3 regions of the Hahella sp. NS-SX17 genome follow, and region 3 is predicted to be linked to each of the others. Evidence: predicted binding sites of a transcription regulator. Region 3 holds the regulator's gene; each other region holds the start of a gene.

What was found. The regulator sigma-54, encoded in region 3, starts transcription at its own class of promoters, with help from an activator protein. The targets are predictions, from matches to a motif close to TGGCACNNNNNTTGCTNT.
Region 1: the regulator sigma-54 is predicted to act here: its motif matches at 7,859-7,876, upstream of glnK (P-II family nitrogen regulator).
Region 2: the regulator sigma-54 is predicted to act here: its motif matches at 4,112-4,129, upstream of ytfE (iron-sulfur cluster repair protein YtfE).

The regions. Positions count from the first base shown of each region.
Region 1 covers NZ_CM170632.1:7,093,511-7,103,254, reverse strand. Annotated here, with positions in the region: gene speA (biosynthetic arginine decarboxylase) at 1-1,744, opposite strand, end outside; gene speE (polyamine aminopropyltransferase) at 2,002-2,865, shown strand; gene fabA (bifunctional 3-hydroxydecanoyl-ACP dehydratase/trans-2-decenoyl-ACP isomerase) at 3,086-3,637, shown strand; gene fabB (beta-ketoacyl-ACP synthase I) at 3,669-4,883, shown strand; gene AC2IBB_RS31965 (L,D-transpeptidase family protein) at 5,219-5,656, shown strand; gene AC2IBB_RS31960 (SemiSWEET transporter) at 5,672-5,923, opposite strand; gene AC2IBB_RS31955 (ammonium transporter) at 6,103-7,374, opposite strand; gene glnK (P-II family nitrogen regulator) at 7,426-7,764, opposite strand; gene AC2IBB_RS31945 (accessory factor UbiK family protein) at 8,176-8,454, shown strand; partial or broken gene AC2IBB_RS31940 (YifB family Mg chelatase-like AAA ATPase) at 8,560-9,603, shown strand.
Region 2 covers NZ_CM170632.1:1,030,511-1,040,254, reverse strand. Annotated here, with positions in the region: gene AC2IBB_RS04760 (substrate-binding periplasmic protein) at 1-243, shown strand, start outside; gene AC2IBB_RS04755 (hypothetical protein) at 258-749, opposite strand; gene AC2IBB_RS04750 (hypothetical protein) at 763-1,206, opposite strand; gene AC2IBB_RS04745 (AraC family transcriptional regulator) at 1,476-2,363, opposite strand; gene norR (nitric oxide reductase transcriptional regulator NorR) at 2,484-4,013, opposite strand; gene ytfE (iron-sulfur cluster repair protein YtfE) at 4,168-4,836, shown strand; gene AC2IBB_RS04730 (nitric-oxide reductase large subunit) at 4,829-7,099, shown strand; gene AC2IBB_RS04725 (winged helix-turn-helix transcriptional regulator) at 7,217-7,570, shown strand; gene AC2IBB_RS04720 (alpha/beta fold hydrolase) at 7,567-8,283, shown strand; gene AC2IBB_RS04715 (hypothetical protein) at 8,338-8,673, shown strand; gene AC2IBB_RS04710 (substrate-binding periplasmic protein) at 8,696-9,541, opposite strand.
Region 3 covers NZ_CM170632.1:5,998,945-6,008,688, reverse strand. Annotated here, with positions in the region: gene AC2IBB_RS26815 (YhdP family protein) at 1-1,116, shown strand, start outside; gene AC2IBB_RS26810 (carbon-nitrogen hydrolase family protein) at 1,116-1,949, shown strand; gene yjgA (ribosome biogenesis factor YjgA) at 1,960-2,496, opposite strand; gene mgtE (magnesium transporter) at 2,587-3,948, opposite strand; gene AC2IBB_RS26795 (HPr family phosphocarrier protein) at 4,188-4,457, opposite strand; gene rapZ (RNase adapter RapZ) at 4,552-5,412, opposite strand; gene ptsN (PTS IIA-like nitrogen regulatory protein PtsN) at 5,439-5,903, opposite strand; gene hpf (ribosome hibernation-promoting factor, HPF/YfiA family) at 5,910-6,218, opposite strand; gene AC2IBB_RS26775 (RNA polymerase factor sigma-54) at 6,334-7,830, opposite strand; gene lptB (LPS export ABC transporter ATP-binding protein) at 7,953-8,678, opposite strand; gene lptA (lipopolysaccharide transport periplasmic protein LptA) at 8,675-9,199, opposite strand; gene lptC (LPS export ABC transporter periplasmic protein LptC) at 9,183-9,744, opposite strand, start outside.

The DNA.
Region 1 (9,744 bases), 1.1 Mb from region 3:
CGCTGATGGGGTGTTGTAGGGACAGGTCGCCCCGCTCATCCAGGCACACGTCCACGGAGTCGGTGTCGCCGAACAAATTGTGCATGTCGCCGAGAATTTCCTGATAAGCGCCCACCAGGAAAAATCCGAGAAGGAAAGGCTGATCTTTTTCAGGCTCGGGAATCGGCAGTGTGGTTTCAATGCCGTGACTATCTACATATTGATCGATGCGCCCATCGGAGTCGCAGGTGATGTCCTGAATGACCCCGCGTCGTGTTGGGCGCTTGTGCAGACCGCTTAGCGGGAGTATCGGGAAGATCTGGTCAATGCCCCAGATATCCGGCAGCGACTGGAACAGAGAAAAGTTCACGAACAGTTTGTCCGCCAGCTTCTCGTTAAGCTCGTCGTATATTTCCCGGTGCGCGCGGATTTCAGGTTGCAGGTGCTCACGGATATACAGGCACAACGCCTGATAGATAGTCTCGGCCTGGGCTCGGTCGTTCAGGCTTAACACGCCATGAATGAAAAGGGTTTGCGCTTCCTGCAAAGCATGGGCGGCGTCGTGGTAAATCTCGATGACCGAACGGCGATTATTGCGGTCTTTCAGCGCCTCCAGGTCCTGCCATAAGTCGCGAACGACAGATGGAGAGTCTGCATCCGGTTGTTTGACCGCATCCGGCTGCGCCACGCTCTCTCTGTCTATGACGTCAGTGATCAACACGGCGTGATGGGCGGTGATGGCGCGGCCGGATTCAGTAATCACATTCGGATGAGGGATGCCTTCGCGGTCGCACTCTTCTTTGATCGTACGCAGAACGTGGAAGGCGTACTCATGTACGCTGTAGTTAACCGAACAGGCGCTGCGGGAGCGAGTGCCTTCGTAGTCGATGCCCAGACCGCCGCCAACGTCGACGATCTTCACGTCAGCCCCCTGGCGACGAAGCTCGCCATAAAAGCGCGCGCACTCACGCAATCCTGTCTGTATATCCCGGATATTGGCGATTTGTGAACCGAGGTGGAAGTGCAGTAACTGGAGAGACTCCAATGCGTTGGCTTGTTTCAGCGTGTTCAGCACCTGCAGAATTTGCACGGAAGACAGGCCGAATTTCGACTTCTCTCCGCCGGTATTCTGCCAATTGCCTTTGCCTATTGAGGCCAGCCGGGCGCGTACGCCGATGCGCGGCGTCACGCCCATATTGCGGCTTTCTTCCAGCACGTAAGTCAGTTCATTCAGCTTTTCGACCACGATATAAACTTTGTAGCCCATCTGCTGACCCAGCAAGGCGAGACGGATGAACTCACGGTCTTTGTAGCCGTTGCAGACAATAGTGGCGCCGGGGTTGCTCATAGCCAGCACGGCTATCAGCTCAGGCTTGCTGCCCGCCTCCAGACCGATCTGGCCATTGGCGGCGGCGGGTTGCGCGGCGACGATTTCTTCAATGACGCGACGCTGCTGGTTCACTTTGACTGGATAGACCGCGGTATAGCGGCCTGAATAGGCCAGTTGCTCCGCGGCGCGATTAAACGCCTCGCACAAATGATTGACCCTGTGATGCAGAATATCCGCAAAACGCACCAATACCGGCAGCCCAAGATTAGCGGCGCGGACTTGTTGGGCGAGCCCTTTTAGACTCACGCTGGCGCTGTGTTCTGAGCCTTTAGGGCGGATGATAACGTCGCCATCGGCGTCAACATCTATATAGCCGTCACCCCAGAATGGGATGTTGTAGGTGGACAGTGCGTGATCGCGGGTCCAATCTTCCATCAATGCGTCTCCTCGGCAATATGCCCCCGGATAAAGTGTTAAAGTTATCGTCAAGGGGCGACATTTTAAAGCAAGCGGAATCAGTAGCGTTAATAAGATGTTAGCTTTACGTTTGGGCATAGTTTCATGGGGGCCGAGAAACCTAGGCGGTCCCCAAAATTATGCTGTGATCTTCGCGCCTTACGCCTACAATAGGCTGCTTTAGCCGCAGGCGCATAGCGCCGACAGAAATTTAATCGAATCATTGGGAGAAAATAATGAGCGAGCAGATCCCCGGGTGGTTTACCGAAATCTTTCAGGACCAGGGCACCGGGTTTTCCCTCAAAGTCAAAAACAAACTGCACGAAGAGCAGAGCCAGTATCAAAAGATTGAAATCTTTGAGACGGAAACCTTCGGTAATCTGATGGTGTTGGACGGTTGCGTCATGCTGACAGACCGTGACAATTTCCTCTACCACGAAATGATGACCCACCCCGCGCTGTTCACTCATCAGGCGCCGAAGAAAGTCGTAATTGTTGGCGGCGGCGATTGCGGCACATTGAAAGAAGTGCTCAAACACCCTGGCGTTGAAGAAGCCTGGCAGGTTGAAATCGACGAGCGCGTCACCCGCGTCGCAGAGGAGTATTTCCCTGACCTGTGCACCGCTAACAATGATCCACGCGCCAACTTTTTCTTTGGTGACGGCATCAAGTGGATCGCCGACGCGCCCTTGGAGTCCATCGACCTGATTATCGTCGACTCCACCGACCCGGTTGGACCTGCGGAAGGCCTGTTCGCTGTCGACTTTTACCGCAACTGTTTCATGGCCCTGCGCGAAGGCGGCATGATCGTGCAGCAGACAGAGTCCCCACTGTTGCACACGGCCAGCATTATTAAAAAAGTGCATGAAGACATGCGTCAGGCGGGCTTCGATGGCGTCAAAACCCTGCCTTTCCCGCAGCCTGTATACCCCACTGGCTGGTGGAGTTGCACTATGGCTGGCAAGGGCAAGAAGCTGGAATATTTCCGTGAGGAAGATGCGGCGGAGCGTCCTTTCGTCACTCGCTACTACAATGCGGAAGTACACAAAGCGGCCTTGGCTTTGCCTGAATTCATGAAGAATGAACTTGACTTCGATTAGTCCTAACGTTTATTTCTATACATCTGTATTTTAATGCGCAAGGCCAGATTCTATAAGGGAATCCGGCCTTCCGAACAGGGTGCGAACCTACCTTTGTCCAATAGACGTACTTTTTTCGGGCGCACTAACATGCAAACCATAACTCCTGTCAAGAAACGGCAACACAGCCGGTATATGGTTGGCAGGCTATTGGACGTGAATAGAAATCGGAGTTAACTGCGTGCACGCAATAGCAGAAAACCATGGAGTGAAAGCTTCATATACGAAAGAAGAACTTCAAGCCTGCGGACAGGGACGGTTATTTGGCGAAGGCGCTGCGAAACTTCCCGTAGATCAGATGTTGATGGTCGACCGGGTGTCTCTTATCTCTGCGGAAGGCGGAGCATACGGTCACGGGACCGTGCGTGCGCAGTTGGATATCAATCCGGATCTGTGGTTTTTCAAATGTCATTTCGTTGGCGATCCGGTCATGCCAGGTTGCCTCGGGTTGGACGCCATGTGGCAGCTGGTTGGCTTTTTCCTGGCGTGGAAAGGTCACAAGGGATTGGGCCGGGCGCTGGGAGTCGGCGAAGTTAAATTTACCGGTCAGGTGTTGCCGTCCGCAAAATCCGTCGAGTATGTTCTCGATATCAAAAGAGTAATCGCTCGTAAGTTAATTATGGCCTTGGCTGATGGAACCGTGTATGTCGACGGCAAAGCCATTTATACTGCCAAGGATTTACGAGTGGGCTTGTTTGACCCCGCCGCCATGAGCGGTGCGGAAATCAAATAAGTTATCCTTTGCAAATGTAAGAGGTTTCTGAATGAAACGCGCCGTCATAACCGGAATGGGAATCGTATCCTGCTTGGGCAACTCCAAAGAGGAGGTGGCTGAGTCACTGAAAGCTGGCCGCTCAGGCATTCGGTTTAACGAAAGCTATAAAGAAGCGGGCTTGAGAAGTCAGGTCAGTGGCAGCGTCCAGATCGATTTCGCTGAACACATCGACCGCAAGCATCTGCGCTTCATGGGCGACGCGGCTGCGTACGCCTACATCGCCATGAATCAGGCCATCACAGACGCCAAAATAGACGAAGAGCTGTTGAGCAGCACTCGCACTGGCATCGTGATGGGCTCTGGCGGAGCCTCCACCAGTAACGTCGTCGAATCCGTCGATATTCTGCGTGAGAAAGGCGTCAAGCGTGTGGGACCTTATCGCGTACCCCGCACTATGAACAGTTCTGTAAACGCCTGTTTGTCCACCGCATTCAAAATCCGCGGCGTTAACTACTCCATTACTTCCGCTTGCGCGACCGCCGCTCACTGTATCGGTCACGCCTGGGAACAAATTCAGTTGGGCAAGCAAGACGTCGTATTCGCTGGCGGCGGTGAAGAAGAGCATTGGAGCCTGGCGGTTCTATTCGACGCTATGGGCGCGTTGTCCAGCAAGTACAACGACGATCCTTCCCGCGCTTCACGTCCATACTGCTCCACCCGTGATGGCTTTGTCATCGCTGGCGGCGGCGCGGTTGTCGTCGTAGAAGAGCTGGAGCATGCGCTGCGTCGCGGCGCGCCGATCTACGCTGAGTTGGTGGGCTACGGCGCCACTTCCGATGGCGAAGACATGGTGGCTCCATCTGGAGAAGGCGCTGTACGCTGTATCCATCAGGCGCTGTCTACCGTAAATACGCCGGTAGACTACGTCAATACTCACGGCACCAGTACGCCAGTCGGCGATATCATTGAACTGAAAGCGGTAAAAGAAGCCTTTGGCGACAATCTGCCGCGCATCAGCTCCACTAAGTCGCTGTCCGGCCACTCTTTGGGGGTTGCTGGTGTACACGAAGCCATCTACTGCTTGTTGATGATGGAAGGTGGTTTCATTGCGCCTTCACGTCACATCGAAGCGCTGGATGAAAGAGCCGCAGGCTTCCCGATCGTAACTGAGCCTACGGACGCTGAGTTGAATACCGTTCTGAGCAACAGCTTCGGCTTCGGCGGCACTAATGCCTGTTTGGCGTTCAGCAAGTACAAAAGCTGATTCCAGACTCCGCGAAGCGATAAAAAACCTGCGCTTGGCGCAGGTTTTTTTATGTCTGATTTCTGGCATTTACTTCAATGACTTGTTGGCATCCCTTTAATAGTGTTGTAAAAACGCATCACATGCACGGCTGATATACAAACGGATGTCCTTGGTCACAGTTCGAATCTGTGCAGGATTCTCATGTTTGCTATGCTGTTTATTAAGCGTCGTCCAATAAATTTCTAAAGGGTCTCATGCGGAAAGGTCTACTATTTCTAGCGAGTTGTCTTGCTGTTTGCAGTGTTTGGGCTGAGCCTGCGCAAACATCGTTAGCGTTGTCTGAATCCGCCTATATGGCTCCACTTGTGGACAAAGTGCAGGTAAAGAAGGCCTCTAGACTTTTAATACTGCTGAAAGAAGGGAAGCCTCTACGGGTATATCCCATCGCGCTGGGCGATAAGCCGCTTGGACATAAGCAATTTGAAGGGGATGAGCGCACGCCTGAAGGCACCTACTCTCTTGATTGGCGTAACCCTAACAGCGCTTTCCATAAGTCTATTCACGTCTCTTACCCTAATGACCAGGATATTGAGTACGCAAGAAGCCAAGGGAGAGAGCCTGGAGGAATGATCATGATCCATGGTTGGCCTAATGATTTTAATCATGACCGTGACAGTATCTGGCTTTACGAGTTTGATTGGACGGATGGATGCATTGCCGTTAACAATCAGGCGATGGATGAGATCTGGTCTTTGGTGCCGGACGGCACGCCCATCGAAATTCTGCCTTAAATGAAGGCGCAGCGCTTAGCCGTGCTTCAGCTTTAGCGCCAGCACGGTGGACGCCAGCGCTAGCGTCAGCGTGTTTGCGATTATGATTGGCCACGCGACCATCATGATCCCATAAAGCAGCCACAGAAAGACGCCCAACGTAAAAATGCTATACATCCCGAGTGAGATGCCGGATGTGTTTTTCGTTTTCAGCGTTTGCCTCACCTGGGGCAGGAACGCCAGTGTGGTGAGCAGCGCCGCCAGTGTGCCGATGATGGATGCTAACATCTTATTAACCCTATAGAATTGCGCGCATTTTAATCACGCTGTCAGGCAGCGTAACTAGGGGAAAATATGTACGCCCCGACGTTATGTCTGGGGGCGCAGGCTTCTCATAACGCCAGTATCCTGCTCACACGAAAAAGGGCCGCCGAATGGCAGCCCCTTACTAAGGTCGCTTTGCGAGATCAGTCGCGGGTGAATTCAGGATAAGCTTCCATTCCACATTCCGCCAGATCCACGCCTTCATATTCTTCTTCTTCACTGACGCGGATGCCCATGATCACTTTGATCAGACCCCACACGACCAAGCTGGTTGTGAATACCCATCCGAAAATGGTAAGCGCGCCAGCCAACTGAGCCAGGAAGCTGACATCCGTAGTGAAAGGCACTACCAGCAGACCCAGTAGACCACAAGCGCCGTGTACGGAGATTGCGCCAACAGGGTCGTCGATTTTCAGTTTATCCAGCGTCACGATGGAGAATACGACCAGTACGCCTGCGACCACGCCAATCAATGAGGAGGCGACAGGGGACGGCGCGTCAGGATTGGCGGTGATTGCCACCAGACCGGCCAGTGCGCCATTCAGAAGCATGGTCAGATCTGCTTTGCCAAACAACAGGCGAGCGGTGATCAGAGCGGCTATCGCGCCGGTGGCCGCTGCGGCGTTGGTGTTCAGGAATACGATGGCGACGGAGTTGGCGTTGCCGATGTCGCCCAGTTTTAATACTGAGCCGCCGTTAAAGCCGAACCAGCCCATCCACAGGATGAAGGTGCCCAGTGTGGCCATTGGCAGGTTGGCGCCGGGGATTGCGTTAACTTGTCCGTTAGGACCGTATTTGCCTTTACGTGGGCCAAGCAGCAATACGCCAGCCAGAGCCGCCGCAGCGCCAGCCAAGTGGACGATACCGGAGCCCGCGAAGTCTTTGAAGCCCATTTCATCAAGACTATACAGTCCGAATACTGGTTGAGTTCCCCAAGTCCAGGAGCCTTCCATCGGATAGATGAATGCTGTCATCACTACAGCGAAAGCCAGGAACGCCCATAGTTTCATACGCTCTGCGACAGCGCCGGATACGATAGACATGGCGGTTGCGACAAACACAACCTGGAAGAAAAAGTCGGATGCGCCAGAGTAGATGGCGGCGCCTGAGAACCCACCATCGCGTTCTGCGAAAGCATTCAAGGTGTCATCGACATAGGTGTCGCCGGGCATGACGCCGGTCAGGAAATATCCGCCGCTGCCATACATGATTTCATAGCCACAGATCAGATACATGATGCAGGCAATGGCGTAGAGGGCGACGTTTTTGGTAAGAATTTCAGTGGTGTTTTTGGCGCGCACCAAGCCTGATTCCAACATCGCGAAACCGGCGGCCATCCACATGACCAGGGCGCCCATTACAAGAAAATAAAAGGTATCTAATGCATATTGTAAGTGAAAAACATTGTTTTCCATGAAAAGCCCTCCGCACTAGGCTTGTCAGTTACCAGTTGTTGTTAGTTTTGGTTAAATCGCGTCTGTACCAGTCTCGCCGGTCCTTATGCGGATGGCTTGTTGCAGATCCACTACAAAGATCTTGCCGTCGCCGATCTTGCCGGTGTTGGCGGCTTTGGTGATGGCCTCTACGACTTGATCGAGCAGGTCGTCGCCGATAGCGACTTCGATTTTCACCTTAGGGAGAAAATCGACGACATACTCTGCGCCACGGTACAGTTCGGTGTGGCCTTTTTGACGTCCGAACCCTTTTACTTCGGTCACGGTCACGCCCTGAACGCCAATCTCGGAGAGTGCTTCACGCACATCATCCAGCTTGAATGGCTTGATAATGGCAGTTACCAGTTTCATTTTTTTCTCCTTTGTATCTACCCGCCTGTTATAGAAATCGCACAATCAGCAAGCTCAACCACGCACAAAAATATGTGCGGAATTTGTGCGTGATGTAGCATCTGCTGTGCCAATGATAAAAAATTTATTTAAAACAGTTAACTAGATGAATATTTCTTACCTTATGAAAAAACCAGGGCACAATTATAGCGCAGCACGCCCCTGTTTGAGGTTAAATGGCGCCCGCAGCTGGTGCGCATTTATGAAAGTGCACAAACTTTGTGCAAAAAAGCAGATGAGCAACGTTATAAACGGGATTTTTTGTCATATTCACTTCGGTTCGATAGCCAGTAGCGGGAAACGGAGAGGATTCCATAAACAAACCAGAATCGCCGTGGTACAATCGCCGCTCCGAAAAACGGAGGGCTTTCCATGTCGGTATCACCAGTAGATTTGCTTAACGCGTTTAACCAGCACTTCGGGCAGTTTCTGCCGGATGTCGCCAAATCGGCGCAGGAAGATGTGCAGCAGCAGGCCAAGGCGGCTTTATCCAGCATCATTTCCAAGCTGGACTTGGTGACCCGGGAAGAGTTCGATGTGCAATTGGAAGTATTGCGCCGCACCCGCGAGAAACTGGACAGTCTGGAAAAACGCGTGGTTGAGCTTGAGGCGGCGCTGCAAGCCAAGACAGAGCAAGGCGAACAAGCCTAACAGGCTTTTTTATTAGCCGGCGATGATAATCAGGTCGCCGGTCTCGTTTTAATATCTACATATTAGCGCCTCAGGAACGAGGCTGTATTTATCCAAGGAGGGAGTATGTCACTCGCAATCGTCAACACTCGCGCAAAACTTGGCGTGGAAGCGCCGCTGGTAAAGGTCGAAGCCCATCTGTCCAATGGTTTGCCAGCCCTGTCCATCGTCGGATTACCTGAAGCTGCGGTCAAAGAAAGCAAAGACCGAGTCAGGAGCGCACTGCTTAATAGTGGCTTCGAGTTTCCCGCCCGCCGAATTACTATCAACTTGGCGCCTGCGGATCTTCCCAAAGAGGGGGGCCGTTATGATCTTGCAATCGCAATAGGCGTATTGGCTGCCTCGGGACAATTACCGGAAGAGGCGCTTGCCGGATATGAGTTTTATGGCGAACTGGCGCTTTCCGGGGAGTTGCGTCCTGTGGCCGGAATGTTGCCTGCGGCTCTCCGCTGCTCTCAGGCCGGGGCCAAAATTGTCCTGCCGCCGCAAAATGCACAAGAGGCCAGCTTAGTGTCCGCATTGGAAGTATTTGCGCCAGCTACGTTGGGCCAGCTGGCGGCTTTTCTGCTGGGACATGAGCGCATGACGCCGGTACGCCAGCTGAAGCCCTCGGCGCAAAGGCTTAAAGCCCCTGACATGGCGGATATCAAGGGACAGTTTCAAGCAAAGCGGGCGTTGGAAATCGCAGCGGCGGGTAATCACAATATGTTGATGTTTGGCCCGCCAGGTACGGGCAAAACCATGTTAGCGTCGCGATTGGTGGGGATTCTTCCAGAACTGACGGAAATGGAGGCGCTGGAAACTGCGGCGGTTAACTCTGTGGCGGGCGTCGCTCTGGATCTGTTGCAATGGCGGCAGCGCCGCTTCCGTACGCCTCATCATACCGCTTCAGCAGTGGCGTTGGTGGGAGGCGGTTCAAACCCTAAACCAGGTGAAATTTCTCTGGCCCACAATAGCGTACTTTTCCTTGATGAGTTACCGGAGTTCGACCGCAAAGTGCTGGAAGTGCTGCGAGAGCCGATGGAGTCTGGAGAAATCGTGATATCAAGAGCGGCGCAACAAACCACGTTTCCTGCGCGCTTCCAGCTTATTGCGGCCATGAATCCATGTTGATGCGTTGCCAAAGTGCCAGCGTTTTGGGAAGTGCTATTGCACTTTGGGGTGGGGGTTGGAGCGTAGTAGAGTTCGATCTCAACTTCCTCCTTGCCGATGATTAGGCGGTCGGTAACTGCTTCGACAATCTGCCGTTTG
Region 2 (9,744 bases), 2.4 Mb from region 3:
CGGGCGGATTACTACTTCGACAACCTGCGTCAGACCAACATTACTTTCAGCAATATTCTGGTAGATAAAACCCAGTTTCGCACTGAGCCGGTGACCCGTGTTTTCTTGTATATGACCTTTTCCAAGAGTGAGCGCGGAGAATATCTACGAGAGAAGTATAACGAAGGCGTCGCTTATCTCATTAAAACCCATCAGCTCCTGCCGCTTTATGAGAAATATGGCAGAGAGTATCCCATTGAGTAACGTCTCTTAACCGGCTATCGATCCGCTTTTTGCTGCTCACGCCAAAGATGGTCCGAGGAGAAACCGTAAAGATATAGCGCCTGCGCCACCGCCAGGGTATACAGGGGATCGATCACCAGTGTCCAGTCCAGCGCAGGCGGCTCATTAAATTGATACACTCCAAACCCGAACGGCAGGATAAAGGCGTATGAGACAAACCAGACGACATATACTGGCAGCGCGACCTTCCACAACTTCTGCATGCCGATGCGCTTGGAAAAAGCATACCCAAATAACCCAACCAACATGACGCTCTGTATAAGCCAATCAAAGTAGTCCAGCACGCCAGCGTTAAAATCTAAATCCACATAGTCTGCGCCAATGAAAGACATAATCAGAAATGGCGCCACGATCAGATTCAACAGCACACAGATCACAAAGAATATTTTCCATATCACGATGGGTTCTTTAATCGACATCGCGCCATCAGCAACCTGACTTTTGGGCGGCGCGTACAAGTCACTCATATTTATTTCCTAACTATTCTGATTCCGCTTCACGATGTGAAAGAGGCCTTGCATTGCCCATCCACAAAGGCTGCGACTTAAATCCGTAATTATAAATACACCGGGAACTGACGACAGTAACGCCCAGCGGAAATATCATGGTCCAGTTTACGTATGTTCGCATGCCCATCTGCGGGAAATCATAGCCAAACGGCAAGGCAAACTGATATATCAGCGACCAGACAGGATAAACCCAGAGCAGGCATTTCCAGAACCCGGCCCGTCCGACTCTTTTGTTAAAGGCGTAACCATAAATCGCCCCCAGGTTGATGAAGAAAAACGCTAAATCCACATAGTCATGCCAGGCAAATAGCGCCTGCGTGATAATCACCGCAAACACAACGGCAATCAGCGCGTACACAAAGAAATAAAGTTTCCACCCCAGACGCCACGCGGCCAGTTTCTCAGCAAATGTCATTCAGGCGCCACAATAAGCTACTTGTCTGCGCCTTTGACAGCGCTAGGCTTAATCACTTCCGGTTTACTAGCGGCTTCATCGATCCCTTGCTTGACGAGCCGGTTGATCGACATCAACGCCTTCTACAAAACCGCAACTGGTCAGTGACAGCAATAATACAATCCCCAAAACGCGCAGCATCTCTATCTCTCATTCCTGATTTTCAACGTTGGCTCGCATTATTGCCGGATCTGAGTCGAAGAAGAACCTTTTTGGCGACGCGCCGCTGATCAAGCCAATGGCAAATAGATATCGATGATCGCTTCATGTTCAGGAACGTCCGGGTACATGGTCACACGTTGGAGAAAACAAGGCGTGTCGCATAAAGTTTCCCCACTCCCAGAAAGCCACTCGCCATATAAGAAGTGGAAAGCCGCCCGCATGCCAGCGTCGGGACCGGTATGACGCAGCACGGCATAACGCCCCGCCGGAAGTGTTTTAGCCATGACGCCGTAGGGATTTTCCTCAACCGCTGAGTTGACGCCTGCGCACAAGTCCATACGAAACGCTTCCGCCGGTGTAGACTCAGGGTCGCTGTACAGGATGTTATACGTGGCGCTGACTGAGGGAGGCCGTTTGTTGGCTTTACGCCATTCGATAAAGCGTCGAATAGACTCGCCGAGACGCTCTGGAGCGCCGCGATGTTCCAGCGCCGCGACCGGAATGGCCTCCTGCGCCAGGATATTGACTGAATAGTTCGGGTTATCCGTCTGCATAATGTCCGCCCTCGCTTTGAAAAGAAATTCATCATGATCTCGCCAAGGCGCCCACCACGGATCTCGTCGAAATTGGGAGGGCGTTTGTCCGCATGCTTTCTTGAAGGCTCGGGAAAAGGCTTCCAGGCTATCAAACCCGGTATTTAACGCAATATCCGTCACGCTATAACGACTGCGATAAGCCAGCTCATGAGCGGCTTTCTTCAGTCGTCGCAACTGCACATATTTATATACGCCCATTCCCATGCTCGCGGAAAACTGCCGGTGGAAATGAAATTTGGAGAAGTGGGCCACCTGACTCAGCGCTTCGACGCTCAAGTCATCAAACAAATGCTGATCTATGTACGCCAGCACGCGCCGCAGTCTGTTTTGATAAATGCTTACCGTCGTCTCATTCGCCATATTCGCCTCAACGAAGAGCATTGTGGCTGCGCTAGCGCCGATTCGCCTGATTGATCTTGCTGACTATTTTTAATGCTGGCGACCAGAGTTTAGTGTGTATCAACGTCGCCGACGACAGACTCATTTCAGCCCCAGTTTCTTGGCCATTTTATGCAGATTGCTCGAATCCACCTCCAGCTCACGAGCGGCGGCGGCCCAGGAGCCATCGTGGCGATTCACCGACTCACGGATAACTTCGCGCTGACAGTCCTCCACGGCGGCGCGCAGGGAGCGGACACGCGGATAACTCACGCTTTCCGACGGCGAGCTTTCTTTGGGCGCCGACACCGTGTCGCCATAATCCAGGTCCAGTAACGCCGCATCCAGCGTCACAATGTCATTTCTGTTGGCGCCCCGGCTAATGGCTTTGAGCGCTGCACGACTGATGACATGCTCCAGCTCCCGCACATTGCCCGGCCAGGAGTATGCGCACAGGGCCTGCTCCGCCGCTCGCGACAGCCGCAGACTGCGCACGCCCAGCCGTGAGCGGTTAAGCTCAAGAAAATGCCCCGCCAACACCAGCGAATCCGCGCCACGCTCACGCAGCGGCGGAATCCAAACAGGGTAAACGGACAGGCGGTGATATAGATCCGCTCGAAAGTCGCCAGCGCGAACGCTGTCTTTCAATTGCCGATTAGTGGCGGCGATGACCCGCACATCCACCTGTCTCGGCTTATCTTCACCCAAGCGTTGAATCTCGCCGTTCTGCAGCGTCCGCAACAACTTCGCCTGTACGCTGAGCGGCAACTCTCCCACTTCATCCAGGAAAATCACACCGCCATGCGCCGCTTCAAAGCGCCCTGCGCGGTCCGCCAACGCACCGGAAAAAGCGCCCTTGCGGTGACCGAACAGCTCGCTTTCCACCAGGGATTCCGGCAATGCGGCGCAGTTCACATGAATCAACGGACGCTCTCTGCGTGGAGAGCGACGATGGAGCCTTCGAGCAAATAATTCTTTCCCTACTCCGGTTTCACCCATCAGCAGCACCGGCAACTCGGAGTCCGCCACCACATCCAGCTCCCGCAGCAGATTTCGGATTATGTTGCTGGAGCCGATGATCTCGCTTTCCTCCTGCGTTACGCCACGTCCCTCTCCATCCTGCCGCATGAGCGCCAGATTACGGCGTTCCTGCTCCAACCGGGTCACTCTTACTGAAGCTTCGATAATCAACGTGAAACGCGCCAGATCCTGCTGCGCCTGCGCATCAAAGGTCCCTTCCTGCAGGGCATCCAGGGTCACCGCCCCCCACAGGACGCCATCCACATACAGGCTTACTCCCATACAATCATGCACAGGCAGAGGTTCGCCGACGCAGCTTTCCAACAGACCATCATAGGGATCGGGCAAGCCTGAGTCGCTCGCGAAGCATACCGGTCGCCGGCTGGCCAATATGGCGGCAAGACGGGGGTGCTGGGCGATGATAAAGCGGCGTCCCAGGGTTTCCTGCACCAGCCCTTCCGCCGCCAACGGCCGCAGGCAGTCCCCGTCAGCCCGCAACAGCGCGACTGCGCCGCACCGAAAATACTCTCGCATGGCGTTCATCAAGCGCTGGTAACGCACCGCGTGGGGCAGCTCCGTCACCAGATCCGCCAACAGGCTGGCCTCAATCATGGTATTAATCACCTTAGAAGGGTTTTTATAACCCTATTAGATAAGGGTAAAAAACACCATAAAAATTTTAAGCACTTAAAAATCATAAAGTTAATATATGGCATAAAGGTTGCCAAACCTGTTGCGTGTTAATCACCTTCGAAGGAAACCCGCCATGACCTTACTTGATCGTCCCGTCGGCTGGATCGCTCGCAACCTCCCCGGCTCCACCCGCCTCTTTCGTGAATACCAACTGGATTTTTGTTGCGGAGGCGCGAAGAAGCTGCGGGACGCCCTGGCTGAAAAGGCGCTGAACCCAGACGTTGTGTTGGAACGGCTCAACGCCTTACAAGAGGAGCCAGAGGACAATTGGAGCCACGCTGACCGCCCTGAGTTGATTAACCATATTCTCACCCGCTACCACGCCCGCCATCGCGAGCAGCTTCCGGAACTGATACATCTCGCCCGCCGCGTGGAGCATGTCCATGGGGAACGCGACGAATGTCCAAACGGACTGGCTCAACATCTGACGGAAATGTTCCAGGAGCTGGAAAGCCACATGATGAAAGAGGAGAACATTTTGTTTCCGATACTGCTGGCGGGAATGAGCGGCATGCAGGCGCAAGGCCCTATTTCCGTCATGCGCATGGAGCATGATCAGCACGGCGACGCACTGGCGCATCTGGAGGCGTTGACCAACAACATCACGCCTCCGAAAGGCGCTTGCAATACCTGGCGTGCGCTTTACGCCGGCCTCGCCCAACTGCGCGACGACCTGATGCAGCACATCCATCTGGAGAACAACATTCTGTTCACTGACGTTGTGGAGGACGCCCATGGCTGAATACCGCAAACTCTGGTGGCTGCTCATCGCCGTATTGGGCGTCACTTTCTGCTTGCTCGGCTTCTTTGGCCGCGAGGTTTATCGGCAGGCGCCGCCGATTCCGGATCGCTATGTCACCACGACAGGCGAGACCATTTTTACCCAGGAAAATATTCTCGATGGACAAACCGCCTGGCAATCCGTGGGCGGCATGCAGCTGGGTTCAATCTGGGGGCACGGCGCTTATCAGGCGCCGGATTGGACCGCTGACTGGCTGCATCGCGAACTGGAGCGTTGGTTGCAATTAGCCGCGCTGGATGTGTATGGGGCATCTTACGTCGATCTGAATGACGAGCAGCAGAGCATCCTGCGTCATCGTCTGAAAAACGAATACCGCCACAACGCCTACGACGCATCGAGCGACTCCGCATCCATCAGCGACCGCCGCGCGCAAGCGATAACGGATACCGCGAAATACTACAGCCGCCTGTTCAGCGATGCGCCAGACTTGCGAGGAACCCGTGAAAGCTATGCGATGAAAGAAAATACTCTGCCCGACGCCCAGCGCCGAGAAGACCTGACCGCTTTCTTCTTCTGGACTGCCTGGGCCGCCGCCACGCAAAGGCCTGACAGCGAGGTCACCTACACCAATAACTGGCCCCATGAGCCCTTGATAGACAACCGCCCTACCGCGGAAAACATCATGTGGTCCATTGTCAGCGTCGCGCTGCTGATCGCCGGCGTCGGTTTGTTGATCTGGGGATGGGCGTTCCTGCATAAACACAATGAGGCGGAGCCTGCGGCGCCGCAGTCAGATCCACTGCGTCGCTTCGCGCTGACGCCCTCGCAACTGGCGCTGGGCAAATACCTGTTCCTGGTTGTCGCCCTGTTCGCCTTCCAAGTGCTTCTCGGCGGCTTTACCGCCCACTACACCGTTGAAGGCCAGCATTTTTACGGTCTTGATGTCTCCCAGTGGTTTCCCTATTCGCTGGTGCGCACCTGGCATATTCAGAGCGCGCTGTTCTGGATCGCCACCGGCTTCCTTGCCGCGGGCCTGTTTCTAGCCCCCATTATTAACGGCGGCAAAGACCCTAAATATCAAAAGCTGGGCGTCGACATCCTGTTCTGGGCGCTGGTGGCGGTCGTCGTCGGCTCTTTTGTCGGCAACTGGCTGGCCATCGCGCAGATTATGCCGCCAGAGCTGAATTTCTGGCTCGGCCACCAAGGATATGAGTATGTGGACCTGGGGCGGCTCTGGCAGATCGGAAAATTCCTCGGCGTCGCGTTCTGGCTCGTATTGATGCTGCGAGGAATCATCAACGGGTTGCGACGCCCTGGCGACAAAAACCTGTTAGCGTTGCTGACCGCGTCAGTGATCGCCATCGGGCTGTTTTACGGTTCCGCCTTCTTCTACGGCGAACGTACGCATCTTTCCATTATGGAATACTGGCGCTGGTGGGTGGTGCACTTATGGGTGGAAGGCTTCTTCGAAGTATTCGCCACAACCGCGCTGGCGTTTATTTTCTCCACCATGGGACTGGTGTCGCGCCCCATGGCGACCACCGCCAGTCTGGCGTCGGCCTCGCTGTTTATGCTCGGGGGCGTTCCCGGAACGTTTCACCATCTTTACTTCGCCGGCACCACGACACCGGTGATGGCGGTAGGCGCCACCTTCAGCGCGCTGGAAGTCGTTCCTCTGATCGTACTGGGCTACGAAGCCTGGGAGAACTGGCGCCTGAAAGCCCGCGCGCCCTGGATGGAAAACCTGAAATGGCCACTGCTGTGTTTCGTCGCCGTCGCCTTCTGGAACATGCTGGGAGCGGGTGTGTTCGGCTTCCTGATCAATCCGCCGATCTCGCTGTATTACACCCAGGGGTTGAACACCACGCCAGTGCACGCCCATTCGGCGCTGTTTGGCGTCTACGGATTCCTGGCTCTGGGCTTCACTTTATTGGTGTTGCGTTATATCCGTCCGCAAATGGTCTTCAGCGACCGCTTGATGAAAACCGGCTTCTGGTGGCTGAACGCCGGTCTGGCGTTGATGGTCGTCGCCAGTCTGGCGCCGATAGGACTATTGCAATTCCACGCCAGCGCCAGTCAGGGGCTTTGGTACGCACGCAGCGAAATTTTCATGCAACAGGACATCATGGAAACCCTACGCTGGGCGCGCACATTCGGCGATGTCATTTTTATCATCGGCGCTTTCGCCGTTGGCTTACAGGTCATGCGAGGCCTGTTCGGCGAATCGGGAGAAACGCTGCAGCCGGAGATTGTCGCTGATTAATTGGCGTGACATGGCGCCCGGCCCGGAATTCCTGTTTAGGTTTCCGGGTCTTTTTGTTTATTATCTGGATTCATTGCAGCCCAGACGCAACAGTCGCCCGTAATTGGTTCCGAGTCTATGTCCGAAGATACCGTCTCCTTAAAATCGCCCCCGTTCGAAAGCGCCCGCATGGTGGAAACCATTTATGGCTGCAAATGGTCTCTGACCGTGTTCAGTCTGCTGGCGAACGGCGTTAATCGACCTGGCGAAATGGTGCGTCGGGTGGATGGACTGACCACAAAAGTGCTTAACGACTGCCTGCGCAAAAACCAGAGCTTCGGCATTATCAAGCGCATCGCTTATCCGGAAATTCCGCCGCGCGTGGAGTATGAAATCACTCCATTCGGGCGCAAGTTCATCCGCATACTGGACGATCTGGAAAAGCTGCAAGACGAAATCGTAGCCGCAACCAAGGATTCTCCCCAACAATGAGAGCTAAGCCCAAATTGGTGATGTTGCCGGGGATGGATGGGACCGGCGACTTATTCGATCCGTTTTTGGAGTGCCTGCCTAACGTGGAAGCCCAGGTTATTCCGCTGCCGCAAACCGGCCCCCAGGACTACGATTCGCTGGCCTCACATGTCCGAGAACGGCTTCCTGAAGATGACTTTTACCTGTTGGCGGAATCCTTTTCCGGCCCCATCGGCGCTATGCTGGCGGCGGGTGAGACGCCGGGGCTGCGGGGAGTCATCTTCGTCGCTACCTTTTTGTCGATCCCCAGCCCTTGGGCGGTGTGCATCGGACGCAGGCTGCCGTTGCAACAGATGATGCGCCTGCCTTTTTCCAGCTGGACCCAGCGTCGGCTACTGCTCGGCGCCGACGTCGGGGATGACTTTCTGCAGCGTTTCACCACGGCGGTGCGCTCCGTACCGGCGAGTACGCTCAAAGCGCGTTTGAAAACGATACAGCGCCTGCACTGGAGCCACGAACCGACGCCCATCCCTTCGATCTACTTACAGGCCAGTGACGACCATTTGGTGTCGCCAGGAAAAGTGCAAGAGATACAGCAGCACTTCCCCAATAACCGTCTGGTCCGTATCCAAGGCCCCCATTTTCTGCTTCAGGCGAACCCCGTCGCCTGCGCCCGCACCCTGCTCGACACCTTCGCCATTTGGGAAAACCGCCGACGCGCATCCCAAACCTGACGCAGCCAATAGCAAAGGCGTATACTCGAACAAAGTCGATGGAAAGGGGGCTGTATGAAAAAGCTTCTTATGGTGGCCATGCTCGCGGTACTAAGCGCAACGCCGGGGCTGGGCGGATGCGACGATGCTCAGTTCCGTCTTGGCGTGAATGCAGGTTGCGATAATCCGGCGCCGCTGAGCGGGGACATTGCCGGCGTCGAAAATGGCGCTACCGTTTTCCTCAAATCCGGCCATAACGCGCTGACGGAGGCGAGTCGCATGTCGGAACAGTTTTCCCTAGAGGTTGCAGCGATTGACGTCGATGGCGGCAGCTTCTTCATTTATACCTCCACCTCAACACTCGGCGCCCTGCGTTGTGAAGGGGTCGTCGCCAGTATCAATATTTCCTGATTTGCTCAACCCTACCGCAGACTTATCCAGGCCATGCGGCGTTCTCCAGCGGCGGCTCCACTTCCAGCAGCGCGTCCGCCGGCGGCTCCACGAAATAGCGACGCATCAGCGCTTTGTCCCGCCCCGCCGCCTTCAGACGATCAAAGCTTCTTTGTAACGCCTGCTTGACGGCGTCAGACGTTTTCAGACTCATCACCGCCCATAAACGCCCTGACAGCTCATCGATCCTGAACAGCTTTTCAAAGTTGGAAGGATTGAGGTTCACCTCTTTCAGACGAATGGGGAAACTGACTTCAACCTGCATCATCAAGTCAGTGAACCCTCGATACTCCCGCATAATGTTCTGGGAGTTATGCACGACGGTCTCCACCTCCGTGTTGTCCGGCGGAAAGCCAATTCCCTTACGCTTCAACAGCTCCTCGAAATTACTGCCGCTCTGCACGCTGATGCTGTAACCCTTGCCGTAGATATCCTCCCAGCTTTTCGCCTGTATATCCTCCCGAGCGCTGAGTTTATAGAGATATACGTCATAGGGGGCCACCCAGCCCAGCCAGTGGAATCTGGCTTCCCGCTCCGGGGTGCGCGACAGCGAAAAAAACACCACGTTCGGTTCACTCTCCGCCAATAACATGGCCCGTTTCCAAGGCGCGAACATGATGCTGCTCTCTATGTCATTGTCTTTGGCGACATCCGCCATCACCTCTTTCATAAAGTCGATGACAAATCCGGTGTACTCGCCGTGGCCGGTCATCACCTGCAAGGGCGGAAACTCCTGGGTCACCAGCAATACCTTTTCTTTCGCCATCGCGACGCCCATCATTGCGGCCAAAGCCAACACCAAAAGTAATCGTTCAATTAGACGCCTCATCAGGAATCCTTAAATAGAATGTAAGCCGCGCAGGGCTACGCTTTACTGAGTATAGCCTCCGTCGCCGTCCTCCACTGCGTCTCTTACTCCCGTTTGCGAACTGCGGCAATTCGCATACACTTAATCTATTAGCGGATTGTCATGATGACATAACGGGAGAGGCTCAAAGTCTCTTGCAGGATATGTTTTTCACTCGCACGGCC
Region 3 (9,744 bases):
CCGGACTGGCTTAATCGGGTCTCCATGCAGGTTGGGAAACTGGAAGTCGCTGGTGAATGGTTCAGTCAAGTGGATGTCCGCCTGAACAAGCGTTTGGGGAGCGTTGATATTGCGCTGGATGACGGTGAGAGGCTGACGGGAACTCTGACGATCCACGATGACCCGAATAAGCCGCCTTTCGCAAAATTCCGGCGCTTGTACATTTCCGACAGCGCCACGTCAGTAGTAGAAAAACGCATGACGCCTGCGGACGTGCCCTTTGCGCAGGTGGACATTGAAGACCTTCGTTTGGGGGGTAAAGAGCTTGGGAGTTGGGCGTGGGTGACGCAGCCGCGGGAAGATGGCGTGGTGTTCAGTAATATGTTCGGTCGTCTCGCCGGGGCCACTGTGACCGCCAGACTGAGTTGGCTGATGGATGCTCAAACTGGTCACCAGACATCGATTCTCACGGGAGACTTGAAAGGCGCCAACTTTGACCGTTTCTATGAAAATCTGGCTGAAGAGGCCCCGCTGACCGCCGAGGATTATCGTTTTAATACCGGTATTGTCTGGCAAGGCGGCCCGACGGAGTTTCAGTGGAAAGACGTAACAGGGCAAATCAGTTTCAAAATGAGCAATGGCGTTTTCCGTGAGGCGTCTAACTCCGCCAATATCTTCCGCGTTTTCGGTATTCTCAATACAGACTCCATTACTCGGCGGCTGCGTTTGGACTTTTCCGATTTGTATCGAAAAGGCCTGGCCTATGACCAGATTGAGGGTGGGGCGCGCATCGAAGAGGGCGTGATGGACTTTGAGAGCCCGCTCGCCATCCAGACGCTTTCCAGTGGGTTTAAAATTACCGGTAAGACCAGTCTGGTGGATGACAGTCTGGATATGCAAATGGTAGTGGTGTTGCCGGTAACGAAAAATCTGCCGCTGGCGGCGGTGTTGGTGGGAGCGCCTCAAGTAGGGGGCGCATTGTTTCTGATCGACAAGCTGCTGGGTGATCCGCTCAGCAGGATGACCAGCGCCACATACAAAATCAAAGGTACACTGGATAATCCAGAGGTCAGCCTGCAGCAAATCTTCGATAATAGCAGCGGCGGGACGGCCTCTCAGAGAAGGAGAGCGGATTAATGAGCGAGTTTAAGCTTGCGGTGGTGCAGCTGGTCAGCACCAGTGATATAGAGCAGAATCTGGTCCGAGTGGAACACTGGGTGGCGGAAGCGGCTAATGGCGGTGCGCGGTTGGTGCTACTGCCGGAGAACTTTGCTTTGTTCGAAAGCAAGCGTTCGTTGGATATTGGCGCTGCGGAGGCGGACTCAGAGGGCCCAATACGTCGGTTTGTCGCTGGATTGGCGAAGCGTTTTGGGGTGTGGATTATTGCGGGATCGTTGCCCTGTGCGCGACGTCCTGACGGCGCTCCCATTGATGGGCGCGTGCGCTCCGCCTGCTGGGTGTTCGACGATAGCGGGGCCACGGTTGCCCGTTACGATAAGATTCATCTATTTGATGTGGATGTAAAAGACGCTTACGGCGCCTATCGCGAGTCCGCAATCTTTGAGCCGGGCGAGAAAGTCGTTGTGGTTGAGACGCCCTGGATCAGGATTGGACTGTCGATTTGCTATGACTTACGCTTTCCCGAATTGTTTCGGGCGATGGCGGAGCAGGGCGCAGAGCTGGTGACAGTTCCCTCTGCATTCACCTACGTCACGGGAGAGGCGCACTGGGAAACATTGTTACGGGCGCGGGCGATTGAAAATCAGGTGTTTATCGCCGCGGCCAATCAGGGAGGGCGTCATTCGGAGTCCCGACGCACATACGGACATTCCATGGTTATCGATCCCTGGGGTAAGGTCGTGGAAGGAATGGAAGAAGGAGAAGGTGTTATTTTCTCTACTTTGGATAAGGCGGAGCTGCAGGAAGTACGGACCAGAATGCCCGTACTTGCACATCGCAGACTCAAGTAGGTTTCTTCACTCAGGCGTCGTCGACGACTTCTTTCAAATAGCGATATAGCTTTTTAGCGGCGCCGCGGTTCTTGTTCTCTGTAATATCTTTTTGCGCGGCGCGGATTAATTGACGTAAATGCTGCGCTTCACTATTGGGATACTGATTCATGAACTCCGTCACCGCCTGATCGCCTTCGGCAATCAGCGACTCTCGCCAACGCTCAAGGCGATGGTGTTCCGCCGCCTGTAATGCGGAACCCTGGTCGAACTTGTCGAGAAAAGTACGAATCTCTTCTTCGTCCACATCCCGCATTAACTTACCGACAAACTGAAGCTGTCGACGCTTGGCTTCATGGCTGGCTATCTTATTGTAGGCCTGTATCGCTTCATGCAGGCGTTCAGTGAGCGGAACCTGACTGAGCTGATCGGGTTTGAGCTCCGCCAGCTTTTTGCCCAGCTGCTGCAAGGCTTCCATCGCCCGTTTACGACTGGATTTACTGGGCGGAAGGTCTTCTTCGTCGTAATAATCGTCTTCGAATTCGTCGTCGTGATGTGAATGGTTCATTGAAATGCTCAAATCAATTCTCGGAAACTAAAATAGTAACACAGCGCTTAAGTAAGATAAGAATAGTCAGGCATTCGCCATTGCGCATGGTCAGGCGTAGGCGATTGTAGCGAGCCCTAGAAATGACATGAATCCAACAACGTCTGTGACGGTGGTCAGAATGACGCCTCCAGCCAGGGCAGGGTCTATTTTCAGGGTCTTTAGTATCAGTGGTAAGGCGGTGCCGGCGATTGCCGCTACCGTCAGGTTAATCAACATCGCTGAGGCGATAAGGACGCCAATTGTGACGTCGTTGAACCAGACCATGGCGGCTGTCGCGACCACAAAAGCCCAGAGTACGCCATTAAACGCGCCTACCAGAAACTCACGGTTCATCAGCCAGCGAATGTTGTTTGAACCGACCTTGCCCGTCGCCATCCCTCTGATTACCAGCGTGAGCGCCTGGCTGCCTGCGATGCCGCCCATGCTGGCGACAATAGGCATCAATACGGCCAGAGCGACCACCTTTTCAATGGTCGCTTCAAAAATACCAATAACTGCTGAAGCGAGAAATGCGGTGATCAGGTTTATTCCCAGCCAGACCGCCCGGCTCTTGGCGGTTTTCATAATGGGGGCGAACATGTCTTCTTCTTCGTCCAGACCCGCCATGCTTAAGATTTCGTGATCGGCGTTTTCACGGATAACGTCAACCACGTCATCGATGGTGATACGGCCTACGAGTTTGCCTTTGTCATTGACGACAGGGGCCGAAACCAGGTCGTGGCGCTCGAATAGAGTTGCGACCTCTTTGTCGGAGACGGTCGCTGGGATCGGCTCCACGTCTGTCCGCATGATTTCGCGCACCGTCGAACTCAGACTGGACACCAGCAAAGTGGTCACAGGAAGTACGCCTATGAAATCGTCTTTTCGGTTTACCACCAGCAGGCTGTCGGTCATGTTGGGCAGGCTTTTGTGGCTGCGCAGATAGCGAAGCACAACATCGACGGTAATATCCGGACGCACGGTAATCATGTCCGTGTTCATCAGGCCGCCGGCGGAATCCTCAGGATAGGCCAGGACTTCTTCCAGACGCTGACGGTCCTGGGCGTCCATGGTCTCCAGAACTTCCTGGATGACCGCTTCCGGTAGCTGCTGCAGTAAGTCAGCGAGGTCATCGACCTCGAAATCCTCGGCGATCTCAATAACATCCTGTGCGTTCATTTCGCTCAGGAAGTCAGAACGGATTTCGTCGCTCAGATATTGCAGGACTTCGCCGTCCAGCTCGTCATCGACTAACTGCCAGAGTAACTTCCGCTCGTTGGGCGGTGATGACTCCAGTAAGTGAGCAATGTCGCTGGGGGAAAGGCCGCCGTTCAGTATGCGCGCGACCTGCTGTAAAGATCCGCTTTCGAGCGCTTCCGCAATGGAGCGCATACGGACCTTGGCAGTGCTTTTTTCGGTCGCTTGAGGCATAGATTACATCCGCGTTTGGGGCGGCCCGCAACGGGCAGCGAAGAAATTGCCGGATTTAAATTACAGAGTCGGACTCTGCGCCGTTGTGGCGCCAGTATAAGCGAGCCCAATATAAAGTGTAAGTTAAGACGAAAATTAGTCTAAGGAAAATCAGGGAATTGTCTTACTTTATTCAAGCGGTTTGTATTGTTTGAGAGGTTTGATGAGATGGGGCGGGACGCCCCGAAAGCAGTGAGGGGTTATTCGCCTTCTCCGAAATAATCCTCGATCAGAGTCTTGATGGCGTTAAGCGCCTCTTCTTCGTCGGGGCCGTCTATTTTTAAAGTAAGAGGGGTTCCCTTGCTGGCGGCGAGCATCATGACCGCCATTATGCTTTTTCCGTCAACTTCCTGGCCTTCTTTGGCTACTCTGATCTTACTGGCGAATCGGCCGCTGGTGGATACGAATTTGGCCGCCGCTCGGGCGTGCAGGCCAAGCTTATTAATAATAGTGACTTGTTCCTGGATCATGGGGCGCGATGAGCATAAAAGATTGAAGTTTCCTGAATGTTGGATTCAGGCCGGTTTAATTGTTAAGCGACTGTGGCTTCTTATTGTTAAAACCTTATTGCGCCAGCTCTTTGTGGCGCACTTGGACATTATCATATTTTTTCTTGAAATGCTCTCCCAGGCACTCGCAGATATAGACCGAGCGATGCTGCCCGCCAGTGCAGCCAATGCTGATGGTCATGTAGGTGCGGTTACTGTTCTGGAAGTGTGGAATCCAGGTCTCAAGAAAACTGATGATGTGTTGCAGCATCTGTTCCGGTTCCGGATGCTGTTTTAGGAACTCAATGATTTCCTGGTCGGTGCCTTTGTAGCCGCGCAGCGCTGTATCCCAGTAGGGGTTGGGGAGACAACGAACGTCGAACACCATATCTGAGTCTGAGGGCACGCCGTGTTTGAAGCCGAACGATTGGAAGAGTAGGGCGAGTTCCTGGGTCTTGTGCCCGATAACTCTGATTTTGACCTGATCCCGTAGTTGGTAAATCGAGAGATCGCTGGTGTCTATATAGAGATTCGCCAGTGTGGCGATTGGCTCCAGCAACTGCTTCTCTTTGGCGATGGCTTCCTTCAGGGACGTGCTTTTGCTGCTAAGCGGATGCTTGCGGCGCGTCGCATGAAAGCGTTTGATCAAGGTGGCGTCATTAGCGTCAAGATAGATGATTTCCACATCGATATTGTGCGCTTGCAGGGTGGCGTAAATGGACGGAAAATCTGATAAATCCCTATAAAGATTTCGTGCGTCTATGCTGACGGCGAGTTGCTGATTTTGGGTTTTTCCCTGGTCCAGCACCTCTTGGGTGAGAGGCGAGAGGAGACCGATAGGCAGGTTATCAATGCAGTAATAGCCCATATCCTCCAGGACATGGAGCGCCGTACTTTTTCCGGAGCCTGAACGACCGCTTACGATAATCAGCTTCATGTCTTCCTCTTTCCATCGAAGCTGGATTATTTTTCCAGCACCCTCCTGAACAGGGTTTCGTCGTTGTCGCAGTCGCGCAAATGTTCGCAGAAGCGACGATCATTGAATTTCTGGGCCAGCTGGCTCAGCAGGTCAAGGTGTTCGCTGGTGGCTTCCTGCGGAACGATCAGAACGAACAGCAGATCCACGGGTTCATTGTCGATCGCGTCAAAAGGAATTTTATCCTTCAGTGTAATCAGGGCTCCTATGATGCGATCACAATTTTCCAGGCGACAATGGGGTATCGCTATACCTTGGCCGATACCGGTGCTGCCGAGTCTTTCACGGCATATCAGGTTGGTAAAAATGGCGTTCTCGTCCAAAAATGGAAAATGCTGCGCAATCAGATTGGCGATATATTCAAGAACGCGCTTCTTACTCGAGCCCGACACCCCACAGCGTGTGAGGGCGGGCGAGATAATGGACTCAATAGTTAGTGTGGTTTGGGCCATGTTCTGTTATCTGGCGGATGCGCCATGCATCCGATCAACGTGCTTCTCTTTATGTTTGAGGATCTGGCGATCTAGTTTGTCCACCAGTGCGTCGATTGACGCGTACATATCTTCGTGTTCAGCATTGGCATGCAGGTCAGCGCCGCTAATGTGCATGGTTGCTTCCGCAATCTGGCGCTGTTTTTGAATGGAGAGCGTTACTTGGACATTACTGATGCTGTCGAAGTGTCGTTCGAGCTTGTCGAACTTGTTGTTAACGTAGTCCTTCAGTGCTTCAGTTAACTCGACTTGATGTCCGGTGATGTTCATTTGCATACTTTGCTCCTAATGCCAATATACGGTGCATTATGAATTTTGCACTTCCATGAAAAATACTAGCACATCCATTTTGTGACTATTTGATTTAAGTCTTATGCCTGTATTCCTCCTTTTAAATTAGACGCTTACGTTCGTTTGAAGGCGGAATGGAAAGCGCCTCCCGGTATTTTGCGATCGTACGTCGGGCGACATTGATGCCCTGGTCGCCAAGCAGCGCAGCAATCTTGCTGTCGCTCAATGGTTTTTTTGGTGACTCTGCTGCGACTAACTTCTTGATAATAGCTCTAATGGCGGTGGAAGAACACTCGCCGCCGGTGTCTGTGCTGACATGGCTGGAGAAAAAGTACTTCAACTCAAATACGCCGCGGGGAGTGTGCATGTATTTTTGCGTGGTCACCCGTGAAATTGTTGACTCATGCATCTCCACAGCCTCGGCTATATCGTGCAGCACCAGCGGCTTCATCGCTTCCTCGCCATACTCAAGAAACCCTTGTTGATGTTCGACTATTTGTGAGGCGACTTTCAATAGGGTTTCATTACGGCTTTGCAAGCTTTTGATAAACCAGCGCGCTTCCTGTAACTGATCGCGTAAATAAGTGTTATCGGAGCTGTTGTCCGCGCGTCTTACCAAGCCGGCATAGCCAGGGTTAATGCGGATTTTGGGGGCGATTTCCGGGTTGAGCTCCACCAGCCAGCGACCGTTGGCCTTCTTGACGATTACGTCAGGAACGACATATTCGGTATTGCTTTCCTGAATGCCTTCGCCTGGCCTTGGGTTCAGGCTCTGGATCAGTTTGAGAACCTCCCGCAGGTCGTCCTCCTTCAGGCGACTGCGGCGCATCAACTGTGCGTAGTCGCGATTGCCAAGCAAGTTGATGTAGTGGCTGACCACCAGTTTGGCCTGCCCCAGCCAGGGGGTGTCTTTGGGCAACTGATTCAGCTGGCTCAGCAGGCAGTCCTGCAGATTGCAGGTTGCGACGCCTGGCGGGTCGAATTGCTGAATGCGTTTTAGCACCGCACGCACTTCGTCCAGTTCTATCTCTTCTTCGCCTTCTGTCTGCAGGCCGCTGTGAATTTCGTCAGGCGTAAGGGAGAGATAACCGTCGGAGCTGACCGCATCAATGATCGCAACGGCGATCATACGGTCGATATCGGACATGGGGGTGAGATTCAGTTGCCAGAGAAGGTGGTCTTGCAGGGTCTCGCCCTTGCTGTTGCGGGACTCGAAGTCGTATTCGTCATCCTCGCCTCCGCTGTAGCTGCCTGAGCTGCTCTGAAACACGTCATCCCAGGCGGTGTCTACGGGCAGGTCGTTGGGGATTGAATCGGACCAGTTGTCCTCCTCGGCGAACCCTCCCTCTTCCATGCCCGACTCTTGCGTCCTCTCCTTGCTGGAGTTGTTGGCGAGCATGTCGCTGATCGTATCATTCTGAACGTGATTGGGAGACTCGTCCTCTTCTGACACTTCCAGCATAGGGTTGGACTCAAGCGCTTGTTGAATCTCCTGCTGCAAATCCAGTGTTGAAAGCTGCAAAAGTTTTATTGCTTGTTGCAGTTGCGGGGTCATGGTCAGTTGTTGACCCAGCTTTAACTGCAATGAAGTTTTCATAACCATCTGATGCTTACCACCGATTCAGGCACAGATCTTGTGAGTTTTTCATAATTATTAAGTGCTTTTATCCTAAGCTCTTGAGCCTTGAGGTCCATCCGGGATGGAGGCCGCCGGTTAAACTAAAGTTTGAACTGGTCACCCAGATAGACCTCCCTAACCTTTGGGTTGGCAAGAATATCACCTGGCGTGCCGCTTGCGATAATAAATCCTTCACTGACAATATAGGCGCGTTCACAAATATCCAAGGTCTCGCGCACATTATGGTCGGTAATTAAAACGCCGATGCCGCGTTTCTTAAGGTGCTCGATTATCTGCTTGATATCGTTGACGGAAATAGGGTCTACCCCGGCGAAAGGCTCATCCAGCAAGACAAACTTTGGTTCAGTGGCCAGTGCGCGGGCGATCTCGACGCGTCGGCGTTCGCCCCCGGACAGGCTCATGCCAAGGCTCTTGCGGATGTGGGTAATGTGAAACTCCTGCAACAGCTCTTCCATCTTTTGCTTGCGCTCCTTGCGGCTCAGATCGGCTCTGGTCTCAAGGATAGCGTATATGTTGTCTTCCACTGACAGCTTTCTGAAAACTGAGGCTTCCTGCGGCAGGTAGCCTATGCCCTTGCGCGCTCTGCCGTGCATGGGTAAAGCGGTGATCTCCGCGTCGTCAATGTATACGCCGCCTTTGTCGCTGGGGATCAATCCCACCACCATGTAGAAGCAGGTGGTCTTACCTGCGCCGTTAGGCCCGAGAAGTCCGACAATCTCGCCGCTGCGGATTTCGACGGACACGTCTTTTACTACTGACCGTTTCTTGTAGGCCTTGGCCAGATTTTTGGCGGTGAGGGTGCTCATTGTTTATTAGATTTGGGCGGATGGTAGATGATTTCAACCTGTTCGGCCTGATTGCCTGAGGTTGCTCCCTTCGCTGTCACCAGGCGTTTGTCAGTGAAATAGATGATTTCTTCTCCTTCCACGGAACTGTTGTCCTGCAGAATCCGCGCATGGTTGCGCATGATGACTTTACTCTGGCTGCGATCATAATCCATGCTTTCTGCGTAAGCGTGAGTTTCAGTTTGTTTTTCTGCGTCAAACTGCACAAGGTGGGCGGGCTTGCCGGTTGCTTGAAAACGACTGATGCCTTGATCGTCAGTGTAAAGGACGACTTTATCCGCTTCGATACTGGATTTGCCCTGAGTGATGACGACATTGCCGATATACGTGTCGATGCCTTTCTGACCGTCTCTCTCCCAGCGTCCAGCCTTGATGCGTACCGGTTCGTCACTACCGTTAAGAAGGTCCAGGGCGTAGCTCAGCGGGGCGAACACGATGCCCAGCAATAACGTCACTGTGAATAGTTTACTTGGGTTGCGCATAAACACCGATTACCTGAGAAAGTAAGACAATAAGCTTTTTATCAATATCCGCCTCCATTCCGACAGCGGTTAACTGATTGATATTTGAAGTTATCTTAACGGGTTGATCTGTACTGATAAAGCGTGACTTGTTGTTGTAGTCCAGTGCTTCCGTTTGCATGAGGATTGGCGCGCCATCATTGGAGGCTCCGTTGACCTTTACATCGCCGCGGAGTTTCAGAGTGTCCTGCTTGATGAGCAGCTCGCCTTCGAGGGACTCCACGCGCCAGCTTTTTTCTCCTTGTTGATATATCTCCAGATAGGGTTGGGTCAGTACGCCGGTATCCGTATCTGGATAATGCTTGGCCAGTTGGCTTTGCAGGCGGCTGGTGAGCGCGCCCTCTTTGTTGTAAGTGGTATAAACGGCATTAATGACGAAAGCGTCGGGCTCATCCTTCAGTAGAGGCTCTTCCTCGAAAAATGGGACAGCCCCGTCATCCTGGTAGGCGACCAGATAAATGACCAGGAACGCCGCCAAAGCGGCGTAGATCCATTTGCTATATTGT